Myxococcus hansupus: one gene and its partners. The protein of the gene in region 1 interacts with the protein of each later gene in a pairwise test. Links are inferred from orthologs where the notes say so. Each region holds a gene or a part of one and is shown on either strand. Other genes may lie near its edges.

Region 1 (3,951 bases):
ACGACGGGCGCGGGACTTGGAGCATGAACAAGCCCGCCACTCCCAAACATCCAGCCGCGCTCTACTTCAACGAGCTCGCGCCCCTGCACGGCGCCGACGAGCGCTGCGTGCTGTACTGCCATTTCTAACACCCGCCCGACCCTGATGCGCCGCTGACGCGGACCGTCATCATGGCGCCGCAGAACAAGTGGGGCGTGGTGAGTAACCGGGACATCAACAACCCGCCCTGTGGCGGCGACTTCATCGAGGAAGCCCGCCAGCGGCGACTGATCAGTGTCTACGCGAGCGGCGACACCTATCGCTACGACGTCCTGCAACGCACCAGGCTGGGTCGGCCGCCGCACGCAGGCTTTCTCTCGGGTCTGCGACGCATTGGCCAGAGCGTGTACGCCTGCGGCGGCCAGAACACCGTGTACCGCCTGGATGCCGGCGGCTGGGTGGACCTAGCGGGACCGCTGCGCCAGCCCTACAGCGGCCCGAGCGACCCGACCCTCAATGCAATCGATGGCTTCGCGACGAATGACCTTTATGCCGTGGGCCATGCAGGCGCCGTTTTTCACTTCGATGGCGCGGCATGGCGCTCACCGGAAACGCCGACCCACGCAGCGCAGCATCAAGTGGTGTGCCACGACGACGGACTCGTGTACGCATGCGGCGCCGGCACCGTGCTTCGCGGTGGAACGCAGGGCTGGCAGCCCCTGAACACGGCCGAACACACCGAAGACTTCTGGGGCATGGCGACCCTGGACGGCACCATCTACCTCTGCACCTACCGCACGCTTTACAGGGTGGTGGATGGCACGCTCAAGGAGGTGCCGGTCAGCGCAAATGGCTCGGGCTCCTTCTAACGGCTGGCCAGCAACAAGGCTTTCTCGTGGGCGACCACCGGCACCGGCCGTGTGCTGCGCTTCGACAAGGCCGACTGGTCCGAGTTCGTCTGGCCCGACAGCGTCTGAGGCGGGGGCTGGCTGCGTCCGCGACGCGAGCTTGTCGCGGACGCGGTGGCGCAGCTTGTGGAACCATCCGGCGGCCAGGTCGACATCCATCGGGATGCCAGCGGCACCACAGCAGGGAGCCCAAAAAGAAACGGGCTGGAGACCTTGCGATCTCCAGCCCGCTTCATGACGTGGTCGGGGAGACAGGATTTGAACCTGCGACCCCTTGGTCCCGAACCAAGTGCTCTACCAGGCTGAGCCACTCCCCGATATGTCGCCTCGCCGGACGGTCCTTCTCGGGACCGGCGAAGTGCGGGCGGTAGTACCCGAGCCGCCCAGCCGAGTCAACGTCCTCGGATCACCTTTTCTTCCGCCCCGCCCCGCCCCGAGCGACCCACCAGCCTTGCCCCTCCCGGGTGGGTCCCGACTCTGCTTCACAAGACCAAGAAATTCCTGTACTCCCGGATAATTCCCCCCCCCTCGCTTCATTTCACGAGGCAGGCACAGCATTGTTGCACCTCGAAGCCATGACGCCGCCCCCCGTCGTCCTCATCTCCGATGACGAGCCCCTCATCGTCTCCGCCCTCGCCCGCGAGGGGAAGCGCTCAGGGCTGAACTGCATCTCGGACACCACGTCCGAGCGCGTCCTGGAGCTCGCCCGTGAGCACCGGCCGGCCGTCATCATTTTGGACATCAACCAGCACCAGGACGGGCGCGACTTGCTCGCCCAGCTCAAGCAGGACCCCAGCACCCGCGACTGCAAGGTCATCATCCTCAGCGCCGTCGAGGACCAGTTCACCCGCCACGTCTGCTTCGAGCTCGGCGCCGACGACTACGAGGTGAAGCCCTTCGACCCCACCTTCATGACCCGCGTCGCCCGGCTCGCCTCCTCCGTGTCGCGCGCCCGCATCTAGCGCCGCGCCCGCCGCCTCACGAGCGCAGCGAGCGGATGGCCTCCGCGTAGTCCTTCGCACCGAAGACGTAGCTGCCCGCCACCAGCACCGTGGCCCCGGCCTCCACCACCCGCTTCGCCGTGGTGGCGTTGATGCCGCCGTCCACCTCGATGTCCACGTTCGTCAGCCCGCGCGCATCCAACATCCCGCGCAGCCGGCGCACCTTGTCCACCGTGGACTCGATGAAACCCTGGCCGCCAAAGCCCGGATTCACACTCATCAGCAGCACCATGTCCACGTCGCCCAGCACCTCCTCGATGGCCGACAACGGCGTGCCCGGGTTCAACACCACCGCCGGCTTCGCCCCCGCGTTGCGAATCTGCTGAAGCGTCCGGTGCAGGTGCGGACTGGCCTCTACGTGCACCGTCAGCACGTCCGCCCCCGCCTTCACGAAGGCGTCCACGTACCGCTCCGGCTCCACAATCATCAGGTGTACGTCCAACGGCTTCGTCGCCACCCGCTTGATGGCCTCCACCACCACGGGGCCAATCGTGATGTTCGGTACAAAGCGGCCATCCATGACATCCACGTGAACCCAATCCGCGCCGGCGGCTTCAATGGCGCGGACCTCCTCGGCCAAGCGGCCGAAGTCACAGGACAAAAGCGACGGAGAGATGCGAACGGGGCGTCGGCTCATGCGGCGCTTCATAACCGCAACCCGCGCCCGCGCTAAGGCCGAACACAGCCGCGCGACGTCCACCAGACAGGCGGGGACCTGTCAGGTGGGCCCCCCAAGGCAGTGACGTGTGTACCCGTGCTAGAACTTTGAAGCCCTTCGCGGCCCGCTGGCCGCTTCTCACGGAGCCGCTTGGTGCTCGCTCAACCTGCCCCACAGCCCGAGCTCAACCGCCGCCTGGCGAAGCTCACGTCCATCCTGGATGTCGCGAAGGCGATGAGCGCCGAGCGCGACCTCGACCTGCTGCTCCCCCTCATCCTCTTCGAGGCCACCAAGGTGGTGGAGGCGGACCGCTGCTCGCTCTTCATCCTGGACCGCGAGCGCAACGAGCTGTGGAGCAAGGTGGCCCAGGGCTCGAAGAACGAAATCCGCCTCCCGGTGGGCAGCGGCGTCGCCGGGCAGGTGGCGCAGACAGGCGCCGTCATCAACATCCCCGACGCCTACGCCGACGCCCGCTTCAACCGCTCGTTCGACATCTCCAGCGGCTACCAGACGAAGACCATCCTCTGCGTCCCCATGCGCGACGCCGGCGGCGAGGTGACGGGCGTCATCCAGGCCCTCAACAAGCTGGGCGACGCCAGCTTCAACGCCGAGGACGAGGAGCTGCTGCTCGCCCTGGGCGCCCAGGCCGCGGGCGCCATCGAGAACGCCCTCCTTCACGAGGACATCAACCGCCTCTTCGAGGGCTTCGTCTCCGCCTCCGTCGTCGCCATCGAGTCTCGCGATCCAACCACCGCAGGACACTCCGGCCGCGTCGCCGACCTCACCGTCGCCATGGCCCAGGCGCTTGAGCACCTGTCCACCGGCCCCTACGCGCACACCCGATTCTCCGCGGGCGAGCTTCAGGAGCTGCGCTACGCCTCCCTGCTCCACGACTTCGGCAAGGTGGGCGTGCGCGAGCCGGTGCTGGTGAAGGCGGAGAAGCTCTACCCGCACGAACTCGAGGGCCTGCGCGCCCGCTTCCAGCTCGCGCGCAAGGACCTGCAGCTCCAGAGCTACCGCCGCCGCATCGAGGCCGTGAAGGTGCGCGGTCAGGCGAACCTGGCGGAAATCGAGGCCGAAGAGGAGGAGCGGCTCGCGCGCGAGTCAGGGCAGCTCGACGAGGTGATGGCGTTCATCCTCTCCTGCAACCGCCCCACGGTGCTCGCGCAGGGCAACTTCGAGCGCCTCCATGAGCTGGGCGGGCTGCGCTTCGTGGATGCCCACGGACAGGCCCAGCCGCTGCTGCTGCCCGGCGAAATCCAGTCGCTCTCCATCGCCCGCGGCACGCTCTCTCCCGAGGAGCGCCGCGAAATCGAGAGCCACGTCGAGCACACCTACCGCTTCCTGTCCCAGATTCCGTGGACGCGCACGCTGCGTCGCGTGCCGGAGATTGCCTACGCCCACC
Region 2 (4,085 bases), 2.3 Mb from region 1 along the record:
GGTTGGCGTGCTCGACGATGACGATGTTGCCGTAGCCCCGCTGCTCGCCCGCGTAGAGGACCGTGCCTTCCTGCGCCGTCTTCACGGGTGTGCCCGAAGGCGCCGCCAGGTCGATGCCGTCGTGCGGCTCCTTGCCCTTCTTGCCGAAGCGGCCGTACAGCACGCCCTTCAGCGGCCAATCCAACATCCCCTGCGTGGCCAGCCGGGGGCGGGACGCGCTTGCCGGGCGTGTCTGCGGCCGGCTCCGCGAGGGGGGCTCCTCGCGCCGCCCCGCGGTGGGAACACTGCGCCGGGACGCCGTGGACGTGGAGGCCCGCACCGGCTCCGCGTCGGCCTCCGCCAGCGCCTGCACCGTCACGTTGCGCTCGACGCCGGGGATGGTGAGCTCCTGCCCCACCGCCAGCGTCCAGGGCGCCTTGATGCCGTTGGCCGAGCCCAGCTCGTCCACCGTGAGGCCGTACGTCTTGGAGATGCGATACATCGTCTCGCCCGCGGCGACGACGTGACGCACCGACACCAGCTCCGGCTCGGCATGCGCGCCGCGCAGGTTGAACGGCAGCGGCGTGGTCCGCTCGGCGGTGTCCGCGGCCTGGGCCCGTGGGGCGTCAGGCGCGGGGTCCAGTCCCGTGTCCGGGCCGGCCCCGGAGGAGACCCGGGTGCCCACGCAGCCGCTCAACGTCACGGCCAGGAGGAACACCCGGAGCGCCCCAAGCGCTCGGCTGGACACGCACGACGCCAACGCTAGGCACCCTCCGGTTCGTGCCGGAGGAAACCATCGACCTGCCACCCGGAGAGGTCCGGGAGGCGGCCGTGGTCCGTCAGCTCGAAGTGCAGCGGAGTGACGGAGACGCGCTTGTCCCGGAACACGGCATTGCAGTCGCTGCCCGGGATGTCCTCGTGCTGGTAGTCGCTGCCGCCAATCCAGTAGTACTTCCGGCCGCGCGGGTCTTCGTTCTCCACCACCTCGAAGCCGTACGAGTGACGACCCTGACGGGTGACGACGTAGCCCTCCGGCTCCACGCCTCCGGGGATGTTCACGTTGAGGAGCATCCTGGGCGGCAGCGGCCGGGACAGCGCGCTGGCCACCAGCGACCGGGCGAACCGGGCGCCCGGACCGAAGTCGAACGTACGCCGGGACACGAGGCTGAAGGCGATGGCGGGGACGCCCAGGAGCGCACCCTCCATCGCCGCGGCCACCGTGCCGGAGTACATGATGTCTTCGGCCAGGTTCGCGCCGTGGTTGATGCCGGAAACCATGAGGACCGGGCGATCATCCTTCAGGAGATGGTTGATCGCCAGATAAGCGCAGTCCGCGGGCGTCCCATCGACGGCGAACCACCGCTCCCGCACCTCCTTGATGCGCAGGGGGCGGTGCAGGGAGATGGCGTGGGAGGCGGCGCTCTGCTCCCGGTCGGGAGCCACCACCCACACCTCGCCCAGGGGGCTCACGGCCTCGACCAGCGCCTGGAGCCCCTCGGAGAAGTAACCGTCGTCGTTGGAGACGAGGATGCGTCTGGGCTTGTCGCTCACGGGCTCACTTCTTCTGGTTCAGGGCGCGGAACACCGACTTGCCAGCGTAGCGGGCCGAGGCCCCCAGCTCGCCTTCGATGCGCAGCAACTGGTTGTACTTGGCCACGCGGTCGGAGCGGGACGCGGAGCCCGTCTTGATCTGCCCGCAGTCCAGGGCCACCGCCAGGTCGGCGATGGTGGTGTCCTCCGTCTCGCCCGAGCGGTGGCTCATGACGGACGTGTACCCGGCCCGGTGCGCCATGCGCACGGCGTCGAAGGTCTCCGTCAGGGTGCCAATCTGGTTCACCTTCACCAGGATGGAGTTGGCCGTGCCCGTCTCGATGCCGCGGCCCAGGCGCTCCACGTTGGTGACGAAGAGGTCGTCGCCCACCAACTGCATGCGCGAGCCGAGCGCGTCGGTGAGCTTCTTCCAACCGTCCCAGTCATCCTCCGCCATGCCGTCTTCGATGGAGATGATGGGGTAGCGCTCCGAGAGGCCACGGTAGTACTCGAGCAGGCCCGTGGAGTCGTACTCCTTGCCCTCGCCCTTGAGCTTGTACTTCTTGCTGCCCTTGTCGAAGAACTCGCTGGCCGCCACGTCCAGGGCCAGGAAGAGCTGCTCACCGGCCTTGAAGCCCGCCTTGTCGATGGCCTCCATGATGAGCTTCAGCGCTTCTTCGTTGGCCGGCAGGTCCGGGGCGTAGCCGCCCTCGTCGCCCACGCCCGTGGCCAGCTTGCGGTCCTTGAGGATCTTCTTCAGCGCGTGGAACACCTCCGCGCCCCAGCGAAGGCCCTCCGCGAAGGACGAGGCGCCCGCGGGCACCACCATGAACTCCTGCACGTCCACGCGCGTGTCCGCGTGCGCGCCGCCGTTGAGGATGTTCATCAGCGGCACCGGCAGGGTGCGCGCCTGCACGCCGCCCACGTACCGGTACAGCGGCAGCCCGTGCGCGTCCGCGGCGGCCCGCGCGGCGGCCATGGACACCGCGAGGATGGCGTTGGCGCCCAGCTTGCCCTTGGTGGGCGTGCCGTCCAGCTCCAGCATCCGCTGGTCCACCGCGAACTGGTCCGCCGCGTCCGTGCCAATCAGCGCCGGCGCGAGCACGTCCACCACGTTCTTCACGGCGTTCTGCACGCCCTTGCCCAGGTAGCGCTTCTTGTCGCCGTCACGCAGCTCGATGGCTTCGTGCTCACCGGTGGACGCACCGGACGGCACCGCGGCGCGGCCACGGGCGCCACCGGCCAGGTGGACCTCCGCCTCCACGGTGGGATTGCCACGAGAGTCGAGCACTTCGCGCGCCAGAATCTGAGAAATCTCGGTCATAGGCGGCCGTTTCTAGAAGACCCCCCCGGGAGGGGCAAGCGTGGTCGCAGGTCGCGCTGCTACAGTGTCCACCCGTCGAATGCCTCCGCCCCAACGCCGCCCCGCCGTGAAGGGGCCTGATCCTCTGCTCGCACAACGGCGCCGCGGCGCGCTGCTGGGCATGGCCGTGGGCAACGCGCTGTCCGTCCCCACCGCGCACCGGCCCTTCATGGCCGTTTCGTTTCCCAAACAGGCGGAGGGCCCCTACTTGAAGTTGATGGGCGGCGGCCCCCACGAGCTGCGCCGGGGCCAGGTGACGGAGGAGGTCCAGCTCGCGGCCTGCCTGGGCCACAGCCTGCGCGCCCTCCGACGCTACGACGCCGCGGACGCACTGCGTCGTTACCGCGCGTGGCAGCCCCACGCCTTCGACGTCAGCGAGCCCATGAAGGACGTGTTCGAGGACTGCGACACGTCCGGCTTCCCGCCCCTGGGCGCGGGGCGGCGCGTCTGGCTGCGCGCGTACCGCCAGCCCGCGGGCGCGGGGAGCCTGTCGCGCACCGCGCCGCTGGGCGTCTACCTGGCGGGTGACGCCGCCGCGCGCACCCAGGCGTCCCTGGAGGACTCCGCCCTCACCCACTTCGACCCGCGCTGCCAGCTCGCCTGCGCGGCCTTCAACGCGGCCATTGGCCACGCCGTCACCCACGGCGCGGGCCTGAAGGCGACGGACCTCATCACCGCCGCGGAGTCCGGGCTGCTGCTGGCGGGCGCGGCGCTCGGGCGCTCCGCCGCGGACCACGTGCAGGAGGTGGGCTTCGCGGCCAGCCTGCTCCGGGAGGACCTGGCGGCGGCCCAGCAAGAGGACCCCATGCTCTACGGGCCGGAGCTGCACCTCCACCGCGCCCAGCACGCGGTCCGGGTCGCCTTCCGGCTGGCCTTCTGGGAGCTGCTCCACGCCCCCAGCGCGGAGGCCGCCCTCCTGGACGTCGTCCACCGGGGAGGCGACACGGAGGCCCACGCCACGATTACCGGCGCGCTCCTGGGCGCCTTCCATGGCGAGCAGGCCCTGCCCGAGGAGTGGCGCCGACAGGTGCTGGACGCGCTGGCCACCGTGAAGGGGCCGCTGTGGGAAGTCTACCACCCCCGCCACCTGCTGGCGCTGACGCAGGGCTGAGGCGGCGGCTGGATGCACGAAGCCCGCGGGGCCGTCCTGGGAAGGACCGCCTCCGCGGGCTCGGGGACACACGGGCGCGGCTGTCAGGCCGCGCGCCCGAGG
Region 3 (3,871 bases), 7.6 Mb from region 1 along the record:
AGCTGGGCGTGCCCGACGTGGCGGTAGCGCTGACGGAAGACGCCCTGCTCGCGGGCCTCGCCTCGCGGCTGCTGCCCACCTTCGAGGCGCCGACAGGACGCGTGGTCACGCTCCCAACGTAACGCGCCGATGGCGCGCGCGATGCGCATACCGCCCGCGCTACTCCGCCGCGTGGGCGATATGCCTCTCGCGAGGCCACGCCGCCAACGTCACGAACCGCATGCGTCGCTACCGCCCACGCCACGCCGCCGCGTGGGCGATATGCCTTTCACAAGGCCACGCTGCCAACGTCACGAACATCAAGCGTCGCTACTGCCCACGCCACGCCGCCGCGTGAGATGCCTCCGCTCGCGAGGCCACGCCGCCAGCGTCACTACCGCCCACGCCACGCCGCCGCGCGCGCGGCGTGCACCAGCGTGGGCAGGTCCTTCCCATCCAGGCCCGCGTCGGCGTCAGCATCCGCTGTGGGTACCCGCACGCGCTCGGGTGAGAACAGGCGCGCGGGCGTCTGCCCCTGCCCACGAAGCAGGATGAACAGCCGCAGCGCGTCCCGCAGCCGCTCCACGTCGGGGCCCTGCTCGTCCCGCGCCCGCTGCGCCGCGGTCCACAGCCGCGCCCACGCGGTCTCCTCGTCCCAGGTCCCCACGGGCCGCTCACGCGACAACACCGCGAGCCGCGCGGCCACCTCGAACAGTCCCGCGCGGCCTTCGCCAAATGCCTCACACGCCGGAAGCCGGATGTCTCCAGACGCGTCGACCTCCGCGGACTGCGACGGCACCTCACCGCCAGCACGCCCCAGGTCACCGGACACAGCGCGCCCCAGCTTCGCCTCACGCGCCGCCAGCCACACGAGCAGCGCCGGCACCTCCGCATCGAGCGGCACCACCGGCTCCAACTGCGTCTCCATCAACGCCCGCAGCCGAGCCCAGGCCACCCCGCGCCAGAACGCCGCGTGCAGCAGCAGCTCCGGCCCGCTGCGAGGCACCCGCTGCGGCGCCCGAGACGCACGCGCCTCCAGGAACCGCTTCACCTGCCCGCGCGTATCGAAGTGATCCAGCCGCTGCCACAGCGCCGCCAGCGAGCCCTCCGCCAGGGGCAGCGCCCGCTGGAGCGCCTCCGCCTCCTCCACCGTGAAGGGAAACAGCCCCTCCGGCGCGGGCCGCTTGAACACCTGTTCGAACACGTCCGCGGCGGCGCACGCGGCGCGCAGCTCCGGCAGGTTGCGCGGCAACAGCTCCACCGCCCGCGCCCAACTGTGCCGCCCCAGGAGCGGCCCCGCCTCCAGCACCGTCTCTTCCAGCTTGAGCAGCGCCTCGCCCAGCGTCGCCGGACGCGCCGCCACGGGCAGCCGCTTGAAGGCCGCGTGTTCCACGGCCTCGCGCAGGCGCTCCACCTCGCGCATCAGCTTCAGCGGCTCGGCTTGCTCCGGCCAGCCCTCCGCGGCGGCGCGGCGCTTCAGCGCGGCCAGGGTGGCGTCCACCTCCGGCTGCGCGCGCGCCACCTCCAGCAGCAGCTCGAACTGCGCCCGCACACGGTCCTTCCAGAAGAAGGCCGTCAGCATCCCGCGCAGCGCGCGGTAGCGCAGGCGCGTGGCCTCCAGGAGGTCCGCGCGGTCCTCCAGCCGGGCGCGCAGATTGTCCGGATGCGTGGCCATGCCTTCACCATAGGAAGGCACCGGCCCCGTGTCAGGCCCCCCAGGGGGCCGATCGCCTCACGAGTGAACGGAAGGCGCCGTCCGCTCACACCCGCATGGGCATGACCACGGCGGTGAAGCTGCGGTCGCCAGGGGCGTGCAGGACGCCCGGGCTGTGCTCGTCACCCAGCTCGAAGGACACCTCGTCCGTCTCCGTGACGGCGAGCACGTCCATCAGGTAGCGCGCGTTGAAGCCGATGACGACGCTGTTGCCCTGGTAGGCCAGGTCCAGCACGTCCTTGGCCTCGCCCAGGTCCGGGTTGCTGGCGGTGATGATGAGCTGGTTCGTCTCCAGCCCGATGCGCACCGCGTTGCTCTTGTCCGCCGACAGCAGGGCGATGCGCTTGAGGCTCTCCAGCAGGCGCACCTTGGGCACCAGGACGACCTTCTCCCCTTCCTTGGGGATGACGCGCTGGTACTCGGGGAACTGGCCGTCGATGAGGCGCATCACCATGGTGAGGCCCGGCTTCTTGAACAGTGCCGAGTTCTCCGCGAAGCCCAGGTGGCACTCCGCGTCGGGCGCCTCGTCCAGCAGGCGCTTGAGCTCCATCAGGCCCTTGCGGGGGATGATGACACCGCTCTTGAGCTTGAAGTCCCCCGGCAGCTCGCGCTCCACCAGCGCCAGACGGTGACCGTCGGTGGCCACCATGCGGACCTTGCCGGTGGACTGGGGCTCGAAGAAGACGCCGTTGAGGATGTAGCGCGTCTCGTCGCTGGAGATGGCGAACTGCGTCTTCTTGATCATCTCCAGCAGCGTGTTGCCCCCCACCTGCACCAGGGGCGCGTTCTCTTCCTTCGGCAGCTTGGGGTACTCCTCGGCCGCCATGCCCACGATCTTGAAATGGGCCGAGCCGCTGGAGATGTCCACGTAGTTGTTGGCCAGCTTCTTCAGCGTGACCTGGGCGTCCGGCAGGTTCTGGACGATGTCGAAGACGTACTTGGCGCTCAGCGTGACGGCGCCCGTCTTGATGACCTCGGCCGGGTGCTCGGACACGATGCCGATGTCCAGGTCGAACGCGGTGACCGTGATGCCGCCCTTGTTCGCGGTGACGAGCACGTTCGCCAGGATGGGCATCGTCGTCTTGCGCTCCACGATGCCCTGGGCGCGGTAGAGGGCCTTCTTCAGCTCGTCGGCGGCGATGCGGAATTCCATCGGAGGGCGTCCTTACAGGTCACGGCCCTGGAGGCCGATCATGCAGGCCGGATGTAGCCCCTGCACTCCTCTCCGTCAACGCGCGGAGTGCAGCGCCACGACAACACTGTGGGAGGCGAAGCACCCCACCCACCCGCTGCAACTGACCGCCAGTCACCAATCCAGCCCCCGGGCTGGCCCCCAGCCGCGAGCCGGAGCACACTGGCGCCTCTTTTCCGCTGGAGCCCGTCATGAACAGCCGCCCGCTGCTGCTCGCCGCTCTTATCCTTGGCCTCGCATCCGGGTGCAGCAAGCCGCCCGGCGCCTCGTCCGCCCCGCCGCTGGCGAGCGAGAATGGAACCCCCTCCTCGGAGCCGGCCGGCAACGCCGCACCCCGGGACAGTGAGAACGGAACGCCCACCATGAACGCCCCCACCAACGGTTCCCAGCCCAAGCAGGGTGAGAGCACTTCCTACATCGTCAAGGACAGCGGCGTGCGCTGCTTCGCCCCGCCCTGCCCCACCTACAACGCCTTCCCGGCGGACAAGCCGGACGCGGAGCCCATCCCCGTGCACGAGCTGGAGCTGTCCAGCGTGGCGGAGGGCTCGGACGAGAAGATGGAGTCGTTGATCCGCAAGACGCTGGACGGCACGGGGCTCAAGGTCCAGGGCACCCTGGAGACGCGGCCCAACGCGGGGCCCGCCGGGGCGGCCACCGTCCTGCGCGCCAGCAAGGTGGAGAACTGAGCCAGCCCACCCGGGTGGGACTCAGATTTGGATTCCCACCTGGAGGCCGGGCCAATGCTGGAGGCGTTGATCCGGCTCCGGGTTGCTCTCACTGAAGGGCATCCGGGTGATGCTGTCGAAGTCCGACGCGCCCCAGGAGAACCAGGCGTTGTACGTGGGCCCGGCGAACACGGCCAGGCGCGGCAGGAGCTGGAAGCCCACCATCAACCGGGCCTGCCCCAGCACGTTGCCGCCGTCGCCCTCCAGGGGGTTGCGCACCGGCTGCACCGCGCCGCCGGTGACGTCCAGGTCCACCCAGAG

The links.
Region 2: the proteins of rpe (region 1) and eno interact in binary tests that used the Escherichia coli proteins (3 or more experiments, as listed by UniProt). The link is inferred for Myxococcus hansupus from one-to-one orthologs.
Region 3: the proteins of rpe (region 1) and dnaN interact in binary tests that used the Escherichia coli proteins (3 or more experiments, as listed by UniProt). The link is inferred for Myxococcus hansupus from one-to-one orthologs.

What each region holds. Positions count from the first base shown.
Region 1 is NZ_CP012109.1:704,241-708,191, reverse strand. Bases 696-3,556 are described here. They hold rpe (ribulose-phosphate 3-epimerase), read right to left. Parts: upstream 2,526-3,556; coding sequence 1,866-2,525; downstream 696-1,865. Other genes in these bases: A176_RS02930 (GAF and HD-GYP domain-containing protein), read left to right, coding at 2,700-3,556; A176_RS02940 (response regulator), read left to right, coding at 1,463-1,849; A176_RS02950 (beta propeller repeat protein), read left to right, coding at 696-848. Also shown: more of A176_RS02950, read left to right, coding at 171-695; more of A176_RS02930, read left to right, coding at 3,557-3,951. UniProt on the Escherichia coli protein: Catalyzes the reversible epimerization of D-ribulose 5-phosphate to D-xylulose 5-phosphate.
Region 2 is NZ_CP012109.1:2,959,589-2,963,673, reverse strand. Bases 685-3,679 are described here. They hold eno (phosphopyruvate hydratase), read right to left. Parts: upstream 2,834-3,679; coding sequence 1,535-2,833; downstream 685-1,534. Other genes in these bases: A176_RS11780 (ADP-ribosylglycohydrolase family protein), read left to right, coding at 2,913-3,679; surE (5'/3'-nucleotidase SurE), read right to left, coding at 742-1,530; A176_RS11795 (peptidoglycan DD-metalloendopeptidase family protein), read right to left, coding at 685-739. Outside these bases: more of A176_RS11795, read right to left, coding at 1-684; more of A176_RS11780, read left to right, coding at 3,680-3,983. UniProt on the Escherichia coli protein: Catalyzes the reversible conversion of 2-phosphoglycerate (2-PG) into phosphoenolpyruvate (PEP). It is essential for the degradation of carbohydrates via glycolysis.
Region 3 is NZ_CP012109.1:8,321,498-8,325,368, forward strand. Bases 794-3,574 are described here. They hold dnaN (DNA polymerase III subunit beta), read right to left. Parts: upstream 2,847-3,574; coding sequence 1,740-2,846; downstream 794-1,739. Other genes in these bases: A176_RS32790 (hypothetical protein), read right to left, coding at 794-1,654; A176_RS32800 (DUF6748 domain-containing protein), read left to right, coding at 3,248-3,571. Also shown: A176_RS32785 (DUF1990 family protein), read left to right, coding at 1-122; more of A176_RS32790, read right to left, coding at 374-793; A176_RS32805 (hypothetical protein), read right to left, coding at 3,593-3,871. UniProt on the Escherichia coli protein: Confers DNA tethering and processivity to DNA polymerases and other proteins. Acts as a clamp, forming a ring around DNA (a reaction catalyzed by the clamp-loading complex) which diffuses in an ATP-independent manner freely and bidirectionally along dsDNA.